DNA from 2 places in the Streptomyces sp. NPDC002446 genome. Region 2 is predicted to be linked to the other one. Evidence: riboswitches for the same ligand, from Rfam matches in the RefSeq annotation. Region 2 holds a riboswitch; the other holds the start of a gene.

Region 1 (3,701 bases), on a different contig from region 2:
CCGGCCACCCGGACCATGTCCGCCTGCGGCCCCTTCTGGCCCTGCGAGATCTCGAACTCGACTCGCTGGCCCTCCTCAAGGGTGCGGTAGCCGTCCATCTGGATCGCGCTGTAGTGGACGAATACATCCGCACCACCGTCGACCGCGATGAAGCCGTACCCCTTCTCCGCGTTGAACCACTTGACGGTGCCCTGAGCCATGCCTAACTCCCCTATTACTGGCCCTTGCGCAGGACCGCACTCCGCGGACCCGGGTCAGACCTCACCCCGCGAAGGCCCGTGGGGTGTGCGCCGGAACGCGTCGACCGCCGCTGAATGTATCTGCACCGATGCCCAGCGCAACAGGTCAATCGGACGAGAATTCTGGCGCCGCAGAATCGGCAATATGGAGGGAAATCCCGTTTCTCCGGGGCAAGTCGGGCCGGGCATAGCGCACGTAAGCGACAAATACCGCACACACTTTGGACACAACTCTCCGCGGTTTCCTATGCGTTCGGCATGTGCGCGGAGTTATCCGGAACGGGGATCGTCACAATGGTATCCCCTTTCACGAAGCGGAATTGCCCCGTCCGAATTCAGCGGACGGGGCAATTCCAGTCAAGCGGGAGAAGAGATGGCGCAAATCAACGCCCGGTCGTCGGCCATCCGGTGGCCGACGGGCCCTCAGCCGCCGGCGACCGCCGGGATGATCGAGACGCCCGCGCCGTCCGGCGTCGGCGTCTGCAGGCCCTGCTCGAAGCGCACGTCGTCGTCGTTGACGTAGACGTTCACGAAGCGGCGCAGCTTGCCGGCGTCGTCCAGCACGCGGGCCGCGATGCCCTGGTGGTTCTTCTCCAGGTCGGCGATCACCTCGGAGAGGGTCGCGCCCTCGGCGGTGACCTCGGCCTCGCCACCGGTGTACGTGCGGAGGATGGTGGGGATGCGGACCTTGACGCTCATGGGTTCTGCCTTCCGGACAGGGGGTGCGGGTACGGGTCGGGGAGCTGCGGCCTCAGCCGGCCAGGCCGGCCGCGCGGAACGCGTCCAGGCTCGGGCGGATCGTGGCCGTGGGCCCGGAGGTCGGCGCGACGGCGTCAAGTGTCTTGAGGCCGTCACCCGTGTTGAGGACGACGGTGGTCAGGGACGGGTCGAGCAGACCGTCCTCGATCAGCTTCTTGGTGACGCCGACGGTCACGCCGCCCGCGGTCTCCGCGAAGATCCCCTCCGTCCGGGCCAGCAGCTTGATCGCGTCCACGACCTGCTCGTCGGTGACGTCCTCCACCGCACCGCCCGTACGGCGCGCGATGTCGAGCACATACGGCCCGTCGGCCGGGTTGCCGATCGCCAGGGACTTGGCGATGGTGTTCGGCTTCTGCGGGCGTACCACGTCGTGCCCGGCCTTGAAGGCCGCCGACACCGGGGAGCAGCCCTCGGCCTGGGCGCCGAAGATCTTGTACGGCCGGTCCTCGACCAGGCCGAGGGCGATCAGCTCCTTGAGCCCCTTGTCGATCTTCGTCAGCTGCGAGCCGGACGCGATCGGGATGACGATCTGGTCGGGCAGCCGCCAGCCCAGCTGCTCGCAGATCTCGTACGCCAGCGTCTTGGATCCCTCGCCGTAGTACGGGCGGAGGTTGACGTTGACGAAGCCCCAGCCCTCGCCCAGCGGGTCGCCGATGAGCTCCGAGCAGAAGCGGTTGACGTCGTCGTAGTTGCCCTCGATGCCGACGAGGTCGCCGCCGTAGACCGCGGCCATGACGACCTTGCCTGCCTCCAGGTCGTGCGGGATGAAGACGCAGGACTTGAAGCCGGCGCGGCGGGCGGCGGCGCCGACCGCTCCGGCGAGGTTGCCCGTGGAGGAGCAGGACAGGGTGGTGAAGCCGAAGGCGCGGGCGGCCTCGACGGCGATGGCGACGACGCGGTCCTTGAAGGAGTGCGTCGGGTTGCCGGAGTCGTCCTTGACGTACAGGCCGCCGGTGACGCCCAGCTCGGCGGCGAGCCGGTCGGCCTTGACGAGGTGGGTGAAGCCGGGGTTGAGGTTGGGCTTGTCGGCCACGTCCGCGGGGACCGGCAGCAGGGGGGCGTAGCGCCAGATGTTGTTCGGGCCGGCCTCGATCCGCTTGCGGAGGGCTTCGGGGTCGCCGCCCGGCAGGTCGTAGGCGACTTCGAGCGGCCCGAAACAGCTCGCGCAGGCGAAGATCGGCCCGAGGTCGAAGCGCTCGCCGCACTCGCGGCAGGACAGCGCCACGGCGGGACCCAGAGCGACGGCGGGGGTGTTTGCGGTGGTTTCGGCGGTCTGCACAGCCATGGAGGCGAGGCCCTTTCTCCTCATCTTCCTCGCGGCGCATCTCGCCACGAGACGGATTTGGCACCTTCCCTAGCCGGGAGCCTCGCTGCTGGCAGCAAGAACCGACTGGAGGGTTGCCGGGGCTTCAACGGGCCGTATCCCTCTGCCCCTCTGGATGAGCGGTATGGCGCTGGGATCGAACCCAGGCGTTTATGGCGCGGTGACCCCGACATGCGACGGTCATCCGCGTTGTTCAAGACTGTAACCGAAGGCACTGACAGTTGAGATAGTCGTCCGCACCGCGAGATGGATCACAGAATGGCCCAGACGATGGATTGCATACCGGTCGCGGCACCGGCGGCCACCGAGGAGTCGTAGACGTGCTGGAAGAGGTGGAGCGCTGGCTGAGCAGCCGCTCCTGGTCCGCCGCGGACCGTCCGCTGGAGCAGCTGCTGGAGGCGAAGCGCCAGACGGGCCGTACGGTCAGCGTCGTGCTGCCCGCGCTGGACGAGGAGGCCACGGTCGGCGCGATCGTCGCGGCGATCCGCGCGGGGCTGATGACCGACGCCGTGCCTCTGGTCGACGAGCTGGTGGTGCTGGATTCCGGCTCCACGGACCGTACCGCCGAGGTCGCGGCCGCGGCAGGTGCCCGGGTGGTCCACCGCGACACCATCCTGCCGCGGCTGCCGGCGCTGCCCGGCAAGGGCGAGGTCCTGTGGCGGTCGCTGCTGGTCACCACCGGCGACATCATCTGCTTCATCGACGCCGACCTGCGGGAATTCTCGGCCACCTTCGTCTCGGGAATCGTCGGCCCGCTGCTGACCGACCCCGACGTGCAGTTCGTCAAGGCGATGTACGACCGCCCTCTGGAGCCGGGCGGCCGCCCGTCCGGAGGGGAGCAGGGGGGCCGGGTGACCGAACTGGTCGCGCGGCCGCTGCTGAACCTCCACTGGCCGCAGCTGGCAGGCTTCGTCCAGCCCCTGGGGGGTGAGTACGCGGCCCGGCGCTCCCTGCTGGAGCGGCTGCCGTTCCCGGTGGGTTACGGGGTGGAGCTCGGCCTCCTCGTCGACGCCCTGCACACCGTCGGCCTGGACGCCCTCGCCCAGGTGGACGTCGGCGTACGCAGGCACCGCCACCAGAGCGGTCAGGCCCTCGGCCGGATGGCGGCGGCCATCTACCGCACCGCCCAGCTCCGGCTCGCCCGCGGCCACTTGGTGCGCCCCCGGCTGACCCAGTTCGACCGCGGCGAGGAGGGGTTCGTCCCGCGCACCACGGACGTGGACACCGAGGAGCGCCCGCCGATGGCCGGGGTCCCGGAGTACGCGGCGCGCCGGGCGGCGTGACCGGGTCCGTACGTGACCGGGTCCGTACACGACGGGGTCCGTACATGACGGGGTCCGTACATGACCGGGTCCGTACGTTTGCACGGATCTGCCGCT
Region 2 (9,081 bases):
GACCGTAGGACGGAGTCTGGAGGGCCGCACCCGCAGCCGAAAACGCCCCGCGCAGCGGCAACAGCCCGCCGCAGGCGCAACGGCGAGAAACCCCCACGGCGGGCCAGCCGAAACGTGGGCAGCGACCCCGTCAGGCAGACGCGGGCACACAACGCCCGTCCTCCGTGCGGTAGTTCCACCGCGCGCCGTCCGTGACCAGTTCCTTCACCGCCCGTACGAAGCGGTCGACGTGCTCGTCGGGGGTGCCGGCGCCGAAGCTGACGCGGATGGCGTTCAGGGAGCGCTCGCCGGGGGCCGCCTCGGGGGCGCCGCACTCCCCCGGCTCCTGCGGCTCGCTGCCCAGCAGGGTGCGGACGAGGGGGTGCGCGCAGAAGAGGCCGTCGCGTACGCCGATGCCGTACTCGGCCGACAGCGCGGCCGCGAAGTGCGAGCTGTTCCAGCCCTCGACGACGAAGGAGAGCACGCCCACCCGAGGGGCGTCGTCGCCGAAGAGGGAGAGCACCCTGACCTCGGGCACCTCGGCCAGGCCTTCCCGTACCCGGGTGATCAGGGCCTGCTCGCGGGCGACCAGGGTGTCGAAGCCGGCCTCGGTCAGCGCCTGGCAGGCGGAGGCGATCGCGTAGGCGCCGATGACGTTCGGCGAGCCGGCCTCGTGCCGGGCCGCGGTGGTGTGCCACTCCACGTCCACCCCGCCGTCCGTGCGGCGGGAGACCTTGCGGCTGGCGCCGCCGCCCGCCAGGTACGGCTCGGCGTCCTGCAGCCAGTCCGCGCGGCCGGCCAGCACTCCGGAGCCGAACGGCGCGTACAGCTTGTGCCCGGAGAAGGCGACCCAGTCGACGTCGAGCTCCGCGATGTCGAGGGGGTGGTGCGGGGCGAGCTGCGCGGCGTCGAGGACGATCCGCGCGCCGTGGGCGTGGGCGGCGGCCGCCAGCTCCTGGACGGGCCAGAGTTCGCCGGTCACGTTCGAGGCACCGGTGACGCAGACCAGCGCCGGGCCGTAGGGCTCGCGCTCCGCCAGGGCCTTCTCCAGGGTGTCCACCGCCTGCTGCGGGGTGCGCGGCGCGTTGAGGTACGTCACCGCGGTGTCCGCGCGCTGCTCCCAGGGCAGCAGCGAGGCGTGGTGCTCGGTCTCGAAGACGAACACCCGGGTGCCTTGCGGGAGTACGGCGGCGAGGAGGTTGAGGGAGTCGGTGGTGGAGCGGGTGAAGACGACCTGGTCCTCGGCGCGGCAGCCGAGGAACTCCGCGATGGTGCGGCGGCTGTTCTCGAAGAGGTCGGTGGAGAGCTGGGAGAGGTATCCGGCACCGCGGTGCACGCTGCCGTAGTACGGGGCGTAGGCGGCCACGTCGTCCCAGACCCGCTGGAGCGCCGGTGCGCTGGCGGCGTAGTCCAGCGCGGCGTAGTCGACCTCGCCGCCGGTCACGAGCGGGACCAGGACGTCACGGCCCAGAACCGGCAGCGGGGCACAAACGGAACGGTCGGCGGCAACGGCGGAAACAGACATGGCGAACTCCCGTAAGAGGTAAGCGAATTCGCTGCGGCGGGCGCGTCGGGGTACGGCGGAACGCGTCACGGCGTACGGCGCGAAGCGGCAGCGTGGAAGAGAAAAAGGGTGCGGAAAAAGGGGCCGTCGGGCCCTATCGCATTCGCTGATTCACGGAAGTTCTCCCTCGGGGACCAGGATCCCTGGCGAGGGATCCGCGCTTGCCGCAGACCTCGCTGCCTACGGCCTGGTCATCACCCGGGGCACCCCGCCACGGAAGGAGGGTTGCCGGACAGCGGGCCGGGGCCTGTGTCGCTGTCACTCGTGACCTGCGCAGCATCATGCCACACGATCAACAACGCGCAAGCCCCGGTCCGCATGACGGACTGGGGCTTGCGTCACACGCTGTGTCACCGGCCGCTCAGGCGTTGCTGGCGGCCACCCAGCGCTCCAGCACCCGCTGGGCGGCGCCGGAGTCGATCGAGGCGGCGGCCTTCTCGATGCCCGCGCGGATCTGCTCGGCCAGCGGGGCGTCGCCCGGCTCCAGAGCCACCAGCGCGGCCGCGGAGTTCAGCAGCACCGCCTCGCGCACCGGGCCGGTCTCGCCGTCCAGCAGCCGGCGGGCCACCTCCGCGTTGTAGGAGGCGTCCGCGCCGCGCAGGGCTTCGACGGGGACCAGGTCGATGCCGACGTCCCGCGGGTCGAAGCGCTCCTCGCGCACCGTGCCGTCCCGTACGACCCACACCCGGGAGGTCGCGGTCGTGGTCAGCTCGTCCAGGCCGTCGTCGCCGCGGAAGACCAGCGCGGAGGAGCCACGCTCGGCGAGCACCCCGGCCAGGATCGGCGCCATCCGGGCGTCGGCGACGCCGGTCGCCTGGGCGCGGACCTGCGCGGGGTTGGTCAGCGGGCCCAGCACGTTGAAGGTCGTACGGATGCCGAGCTGGGCCCGGGCGTTGGCGACGTGCCGCAGCGAGGGGTGGAACTTCACCGCGAAGCAGAAGGTGATGCCCGCTTCCTGGGCGACCTCGGTGACCCGCTGCGGGGTGAGGTCGAGGTTGACGCCGAGCTTCTCCAGGACGTCGGAGGCGCCGCTGGCCGAGGACGCCGCGCGGTTGCCGTGCTTGACGACCTTGGCGCCGGTGCCGGCCACCACGATCGAGGACATCGTGGAGATGTTGACGGTCTTGGCGCCGTCGCCGCCGGTGCCGACGATGTCGACGCTGGGGCCGGGGACCTCGATCAGCCGGGCGTGCGCGTACATGGTGCGGACCAGGCCGGAGATCTCGGCGACGGTCTCGCCCTTGGCGCGCAGGGCCACCGCGAAGCCGGCGATCTGGGCGTCGCTGGCCTCGCCCCGCATGATCTTGTCCATGGCCCAGGCGGTGTCGTCCGCGCTGAGGTCACGGCCGTCGAGGAGGGCGTTCAGGATGCCCGGCCAGGTGTGGGCCGCCACGCTGTCGCCGCCTGCCGGGGTCACAACGTTCATGGTCCACGCTCCTGGTGTGTGTCCTGCTTATGCCGTCACCCTATCGAGCCCCGGATACGCCGGAGGGCCCCGTCCGATCAACGGACGGGGCCCTCTGGGTGGCGTACTGCCTACGGTGCGCTACCAGGCACCGGGGGGATCAGTGGTGGCCGTGGCCGCTGGTGATCTCCCGGTACTCCTCGACCGTGGGCTTGGCGACGACGTTGTCCTCGCCGTAGTAGGACTTCGAGAGCTTGGCGCGCAGCTTCTGCGAACGCTTCACCTTGCGCTTGACGCCGTTCTCGTCGACCTCCGGGCCCAGCTCGAGCGGCTTGGGCTGCTCGTGCTGCGTCAGGACGTGCAGCTGCTCCTGGCTGAGCGGCTCGTGGACCTCGATGAACTCACCGTGCGGCAGGCGCTTGATGATGCCGGACTCGCGTCCGTGCAGCACCTTGTCCCGGTCGCGGCGCTGCAGACCCATGCAGATCCGCTTGGTGGCGATGAAGGACAGCACCGGGAGGACGAAGAATCCGATCCGGACGAACCAGGTCAGCGAGTTGAGCGACAGGTGGAAGTGCGTCGCCCACAGGTCGTTGCCGCCACCGATCAGCATCACGAAGTACGCGACCAGCCAGGCGACACCGAAGCCGGTGCGGGTGGGGACGTTGCGCGGGCGGTCCAGGATGTGGTGCTCGCGCTTGTCGCCGCGTACCCAGGACTCGACGAACGGGTAGACCGCGATGGCGACCAGGACCAGCGGGAAGATCACGATCGGGATCAGCACACCGAAGTTGATGGTGTGGCCCCAGAAGTTCCACTCCCAGCCCGGCATGACGCGGATCAGACCCTCGGCGAAGCCCATGTACCAGTCGGGCTGGGCGCCCGTGGAGACCTGGTCGGGCCGGTACGGTCCGATGGCCCACACCGGGTTGATGCTGGCGACCGCGGAGATCACCGCGATCACACCGAAGACCAGGAAGAAGAAGCCTCCGGCCTTGGCCATGTAGACCGGCAGCAGCGGCATGCCCACGACGTTGTTGTTGGTCTTGCCGGCACCCGGGAACTGGGTGTGCTTGTGGTAGAAGACCAGGATCAGGTGCGCGACCAGCAGGCCCAGCATGATGCCCGGCAGCAGCAGCACGTGGACCGTGAAGAACCTCGGGATGATGTCGTGCCCGGGGAACTCGCCGCCGAAGATGAACATCTGCAGGTACGAACCGACCAGCGGCATCGCCAGGATGACGCCCTCGATGAACCGCACGCCGGTGCCGGAGAGCAGGTCGTCGGGGAGCGAGTAGCCGGTGAAGCCGGTGAACATGCCCAGCACGAACAGCAGGAAGCCGAACAGCCAGTTGACCTCGCGCGGCTTGCGGAAGGCGCCGGTGAAGAACACCCGCATCATGTGGACCATCATCGCGGCCAGGAAGACCAGCGCGGCCCAGTGGTGGATCTGGCGGATGAGCAGACCACCGCGGACGTCGAAGCTGATGTCCAGCGTCGACTCGAAGGCCTGGGTCATCCGGATTCCCTGCATGGGCACGTAGGAACCGTGGTAGGTCACCTCGGCCATGCTCGGGTGGAAGAACAGCGTCAGATAGACACCGGTCAGGATGATGATGATGAAGCTGTAGAGCGCGACCTCACCCAGCATGAAGGACCAGTGGTCCGGGAAGATCTTGCGCATGTTGGACTTGGCGAGGCTGTAGATGCCCAGCCGGCCGTCCGCCCAGTCGGCGATCCGCTCGCCCCGCGGCGCCTGGCCGCGGCGCGTGGTGGTCGCGCTTGTCTCGTTACTCATCCGCGCTCCCAGAAGCTCGGGCCGACGGGCTCCGCGAAGTCGCTGACCGCCTCGAGGAAGCCGTCCTTCACCGTGATGTGCAGCTGCGGCAGGGCGTGCCCGGCGGGGCCGAAGATCACCTTGCCGCCGTCGGCGAGGTCGAAGGTCGACTGGTGGCAGGGGCAGAGCACGTGGTGCGTCTGCTGCTCGTACAGGCTGATCGGGCAGCCCACGTGGGTGCAGATCTTCGAGTACGCCACGATGCCGTCGTGGGACCAGGCCAGTTCCTGCTTGTCCTTGATGTCCTGCGGCTGGATCCGCACGAGCATCAGGGCGTCCTTGGCGATCTTGTTGTTGAAGTCGTGGTCGTCCTCCTCCAGGCCCTCGGGCTTGGCGAAGGTCAGCGACCCGACCGCGATGTCCTCGGGACGCAGCGGGAGGTTCGTGGACTGGTTGACCAGGCGGGTGCCCTTCTTCCAGCCCGTGGTGCGCAGCTTGGTCCCGGGCAGCGGCCCGAGGTCGCGCAGCAGGACGACGCCGGAGAGCGGCACCAGGGCCAGCGCACCGAACATCGTGTTGCGGATCACCTTGCGGCGGCCGAACTGCGACTCCTTGGCACCCTCCGCGAAGTCCGCCAGAACCTTGGCCTTGACCTCGGGGGCGGCCTCGATCGGGTGCCGGTCGTCGGCGACCTCCTCGTCCGACATCAGCGTGCGGGCCCAGTGGACCGCGCCGGCACCGATGCAGAACAGCGCCGCGCCGAGCGTCAGACCGAGCGCGAAGTTCAGCGCGCTGATGTGACCGATCGGCCAGATGTAGACGATCTTGTCGATCGGGATGGCCACGTACGAGGCGATGAAGGCGACCGTGGCGATCATGGACACGACGAAGAGGAGGGCGACGGTGCGCTCGGAGCGCTTGGCGGCCCGCTCGTCGATGTCCTGGGCACGGTGCTCGTGGGCCGGCAGCCCCGGGTCGGCGAACGGGTTGTCCGCCGCCGTCACCGCGCCTTCGTGAGCCGTCTCCCGCTCACTGGGAAGGGTTTCTTCTGGCACGTCTGCGTGTCGTCCAGTCTCGCTCATGACTTCTTGGCCTTTGTAGTCCGGGCTGCGACCCAGATGGCGACCGCGACCAGCGCGCCCAGGCCGAAGATGTAGCCGAAGAGACCCTCGCTGACCGGGCCGAGACCGCCGAGGTCGAGGCCGCCGGGGCTCTCGGATTCATCGCCGTTGACGGCGTCGAGGTACGCGATGATGTCCTTCTTGTTCTGCTTGCTCAGCGAGCCGTCACCGAACGAAGGCATGTTCTGCGGGCCGGTCTCCATGGCCTCGTAGATGTGCTTCGGGTCCACGCCCTCAAGCGTCGGTGCGTACTTGCCGTTGGTGAGGGCGCCGCCCTTACCGGTGAAGTTGTGGCACTGCGCGCAGTTGGTGCGGAAGAGCTCGCCGCCCTTGCCGATGTCGGCACCGTCGGAGCTGTACTGCGACTTCTCCGGGATGGTGGGACCGGCACCCAGCGACGCGACGTACGCCGCCAGCTGCTCGCGCTGGGCGTTGTTGTAGATGGGCTGCTTCCGCGGCACCTGGGCGCCGGGCTGCTGGGCCGGCATGCGGCCGGTGCCGACCTGGAAGTCGACGGCTGCGGCGCCGACGCCGACCAGGCTCGGGCCGTCGGTGGTGCCCTGACCGCCGGTGCCGTGGCAGCTTGCACAGCCCACGTCGTAGAGCTTCTTGCCCTCCTTGATGGCAAGGGACTGGGCGGTGTCATCGGCCTGAGCCTTGTCCGCCGGCGCGAACGCGGCGTACAGCCCCCCGGTGACCGCCAGCGCGAGGAGTAGGACGACGAGCGCCGCCAGCGGATGGCGCCGTCGTGCGGAGAGCTTTTTCACGGATTACCCCGGTGTCAGGATCTTCTGCGTCGATGCTGTGGATATGTCTGTCTGATGCCGAGCCGGCAGGGGCTACTTGATCAGGTAGATCGTGGCGAAGAGGCCGATCCAGACGACATCGACGAAGTGCCAGTAGTAGGACACAACGATGGCCGCGGTGGCCTGCTGGTGGGTGAACCTCTTGGCCGCGTATGTCCTGCCCAGGACCAGCAGGAAGGCGATCAGACCGCCCGTCACGTGCAGTCCGTGGAAGCCGGTGGTCAGGTAGAACACCGATCCGTACGGGCCCGACGAGAGCGACAGGCCCTCGTGCTTGACCAGCTCGGTGTACTCGAAGACCTGACCGCCGATGAAGATCGCACCCATGACGAAGGTGACCACGAACCAGGCCCGCAGCTTCTTGACGTCGCCCCGCTCGGCCGCGAAAACGCCGAGCTGGCAGGTCAGGGAGCTGAGCACCAGGATCGTGGTGTTGGTCGCGGAGAACGGAAGATTCAGCGCATCGGCGGATTCCTTCCAATACTCGGCGCCGGTCACCGATCGAAGGGTGAAGTACATCGCGAAGAGGGCCGCGAAGAACATCAGCTCGGAACTCAGCCAGATGATGGTTCCGACGCTGGTGAGGTTCGGCCGATTGACCGACGGGTGCGCGTGCCCGGTTTCTACTGTCGTTGCTGTCGCCACGACCGACATTATGTCGGTCGCTTATCCCGCCCTCACTCCGGGGGGTGCCGTTCGGTGTGTCAAGGACGTATGCCCTGCTCGTACAGCCCAATTCCGCCGTCGCCCGAAGGGGGGAAGCGCCGCGCGCCCGGCCCATCGGCCCGTCCCCCGGAGCCTGGTCCTGACGGCCCGTCGGGCGGATCCCGGATGTGTTCGACCCCTCCTGCGGGCGGCCGTCACGGGAGTAGCATCCGGCGCAAGAGTGCCACCCGATGCTGTGCCGCTACGAAGAGCGTGGAGGAACGATGCAGGCGACTGCCACGGTGCTGGTCTACAGCGACAACGCCAACACCCGCGAGCAGGTCCGGCTGGCGGCCGGACGGCGCCCCGCCGCCGATGTCCCGCAGATCGAGATCCTGGAGTGCGCCACCGCCCCGGCCGTCCTGGAGGCCCTGGAGCAGGGCGGCATCGACGTCTGTGTGCTGGACGGCGAGACCGCGCCCGCGGGCGGGATGGGCGTCTGCCGGCAGATCAAGGACGAGATCTTCCAGTGCCCGCCGGTGCTGCTGCTGATCGGCCGCCCGCAGGACGCCTGGCTGGCCACCTGGAGCCGGGCGGACGCCGCGGTGCCCCATCCCCTGGACCCGGTGGCCTTCGCCGACGCGCTGGCCGGCCTGCTGCGCCGCAGGCACCTCGTACAGGCCTGAGCGGCCTGCTGACGGTCTCTTAGGAGCGGGCGCGCTCAGAGCTCCGGGCGCAGCCGGGCGTCGCTGCTGGGGTCCTGCTGGCGCTCGGCCGCTCCTGTGGTGGCGGAGGCCTTGCCCTTCAGGGCGCTGCCGGCGCGCCACTCCTTCCAGGGCATGTTCCAGTCGCCGAAGCCGTTGTCGAACGGCGTCATGGTCTCGCCGCCGCTGTTGACGACCTTGACGATGTCGCCGACCCGCACGGTGTTGAAGAACCACTGGGCGTTGCTGGTGGACATGCCCGTACAGCCGTGGCTGACGTTCGCCGCGCCCTGCGATCCGACGGACCAGGGTGCGGCGTGGACGTACTCGCCGCTCCAGGTCACGCGGGTGGCCCAGTAGACCGGCAGATCGTAGGCCTCCGAGCTCCCGGCGGCGATGCCGACGGTCGAGCTGCGCATCCGTACGAAGCTCTCCTTGCCGAGCACGACCTTGACGCCGTTGCGGGTGGAGAACCCGGGCTTGCCGGTGGTGACGGGGATGGTGTTGATCGTCTGGCCGTTGCGCTGCACCGTCATCCGGTGCGCCGCCGCGTCGGTGACGGCCTCCACGCGGTCGCCGGTGGTGAGCCGGACGGGCTTGGACGAGCCTCCGTAGAGCCCCTTGGCGATCTTCAGGCCGGCCAGGTTGCTGTGCACCGAGATGGTGGCGTGGGCGGGCCAGTAGGCCTTCGGGCGGAAGTGCAGTTTCTTGTCGTCCACCCAGTACCAGGAGCCCTCGACGCGCGGCATGGAGTCGACCTTCAGGGCGCTCTCGACGAGGGCGCGGGCCTTGGGGTCCTTGACGGGCTTGCTCAGCTCGGCGGTGACCGGCTGGCCGACGCCGTACTCCCCGCTCTCCGGACCGAAGACCGCGGTCAACTGGCCGTCTGCCTCTGTGGTGTTGACCACGAGCGTCTTGCGGCCCGGTGTGCCGTCCTCCTCCTCGGTGCTGACCCGCACCGTGTAGCGGGTGCCGGCGGCCAGGGGCGCCGTGGTGCGCCAGTGTCTGCCGTCGGCGCTGAGCTCACCGCGGACGAAGCGGCCGCTGGAATCGGTGGCGGTCACGTCCGTGATCCGTGCC

The links. A riboswitch is a leader RNA that binds a small molecule or an ion and turns the genes downstream of it on or off. The one in region 2 is predicted to bind S-adenosylmethionine.
Region 1: linked by a shared signal. The riboswitch ahead of thrC (threonine synthase) and the one ahead of ACWD6P_RS36435 (aminotransferase class V-fold PLP-dependent enzyme) in region 2 are both predicted to bind S-adenosylmethionine.

What each region holds. Positions count from the first base shown of each region.
Region 1 is NZ_JBSFYC010000008.1:152,784-156,484, reverse strand. It holds gene ACWD6P_RS07530 (cold-shock protein) at 1-200, opposite strand, end outside; gene ACWD6P_RS07525 (MoaD/ThiS family protein) at 663-938, opposite strand; gene thrC (threonine synthase) at 991-2,283, opposite strand; SAM riboswitch class I at 2,301-2,444, opposite strand; gene ACWD6P_RS07515 (glucosyl-3-phosphoglycerate synthase) at 2,643-3,605, shown strand.
Region 2 is NZ_JBSFYC010000133.1:1,218-10,298, reverse strand. It holds gene ACWD6P_RS36435 (aminotransferase class V-fold PLP-dependent enzyme) at 131-1,504, opposite strand; SAM riboswitch class IV at 1,696-1,813, opposite strand; gene trpD (anthranilate phosphoribosyltransferase) at 1,905-2,969, opposite strand; gene qcrB (cytochrome bc1 complex cytochrome b subunit) at 3,109-4,746, opposite strand; gene qcrA (cytochrome bc1 complex Rieske iron-sulfur subunit) at 4,743-5,807, opposite strand; gene qcrC (cytochrome bc1 complex diheme cytochrome c subunit) at 5,804-6,613, opposite strand; gene ctaE (aa3-type cytochrome oxidase subunit III) at 6,686-7,306, opposite strand; gene ACWD6P_RS36405 (hypothetical protein) at 7,582-7,983, shown strand; gene ACWD6P_RS36400 (Ig-like domain-containing protein) at 8,019-9,081, opposite strand, start outside.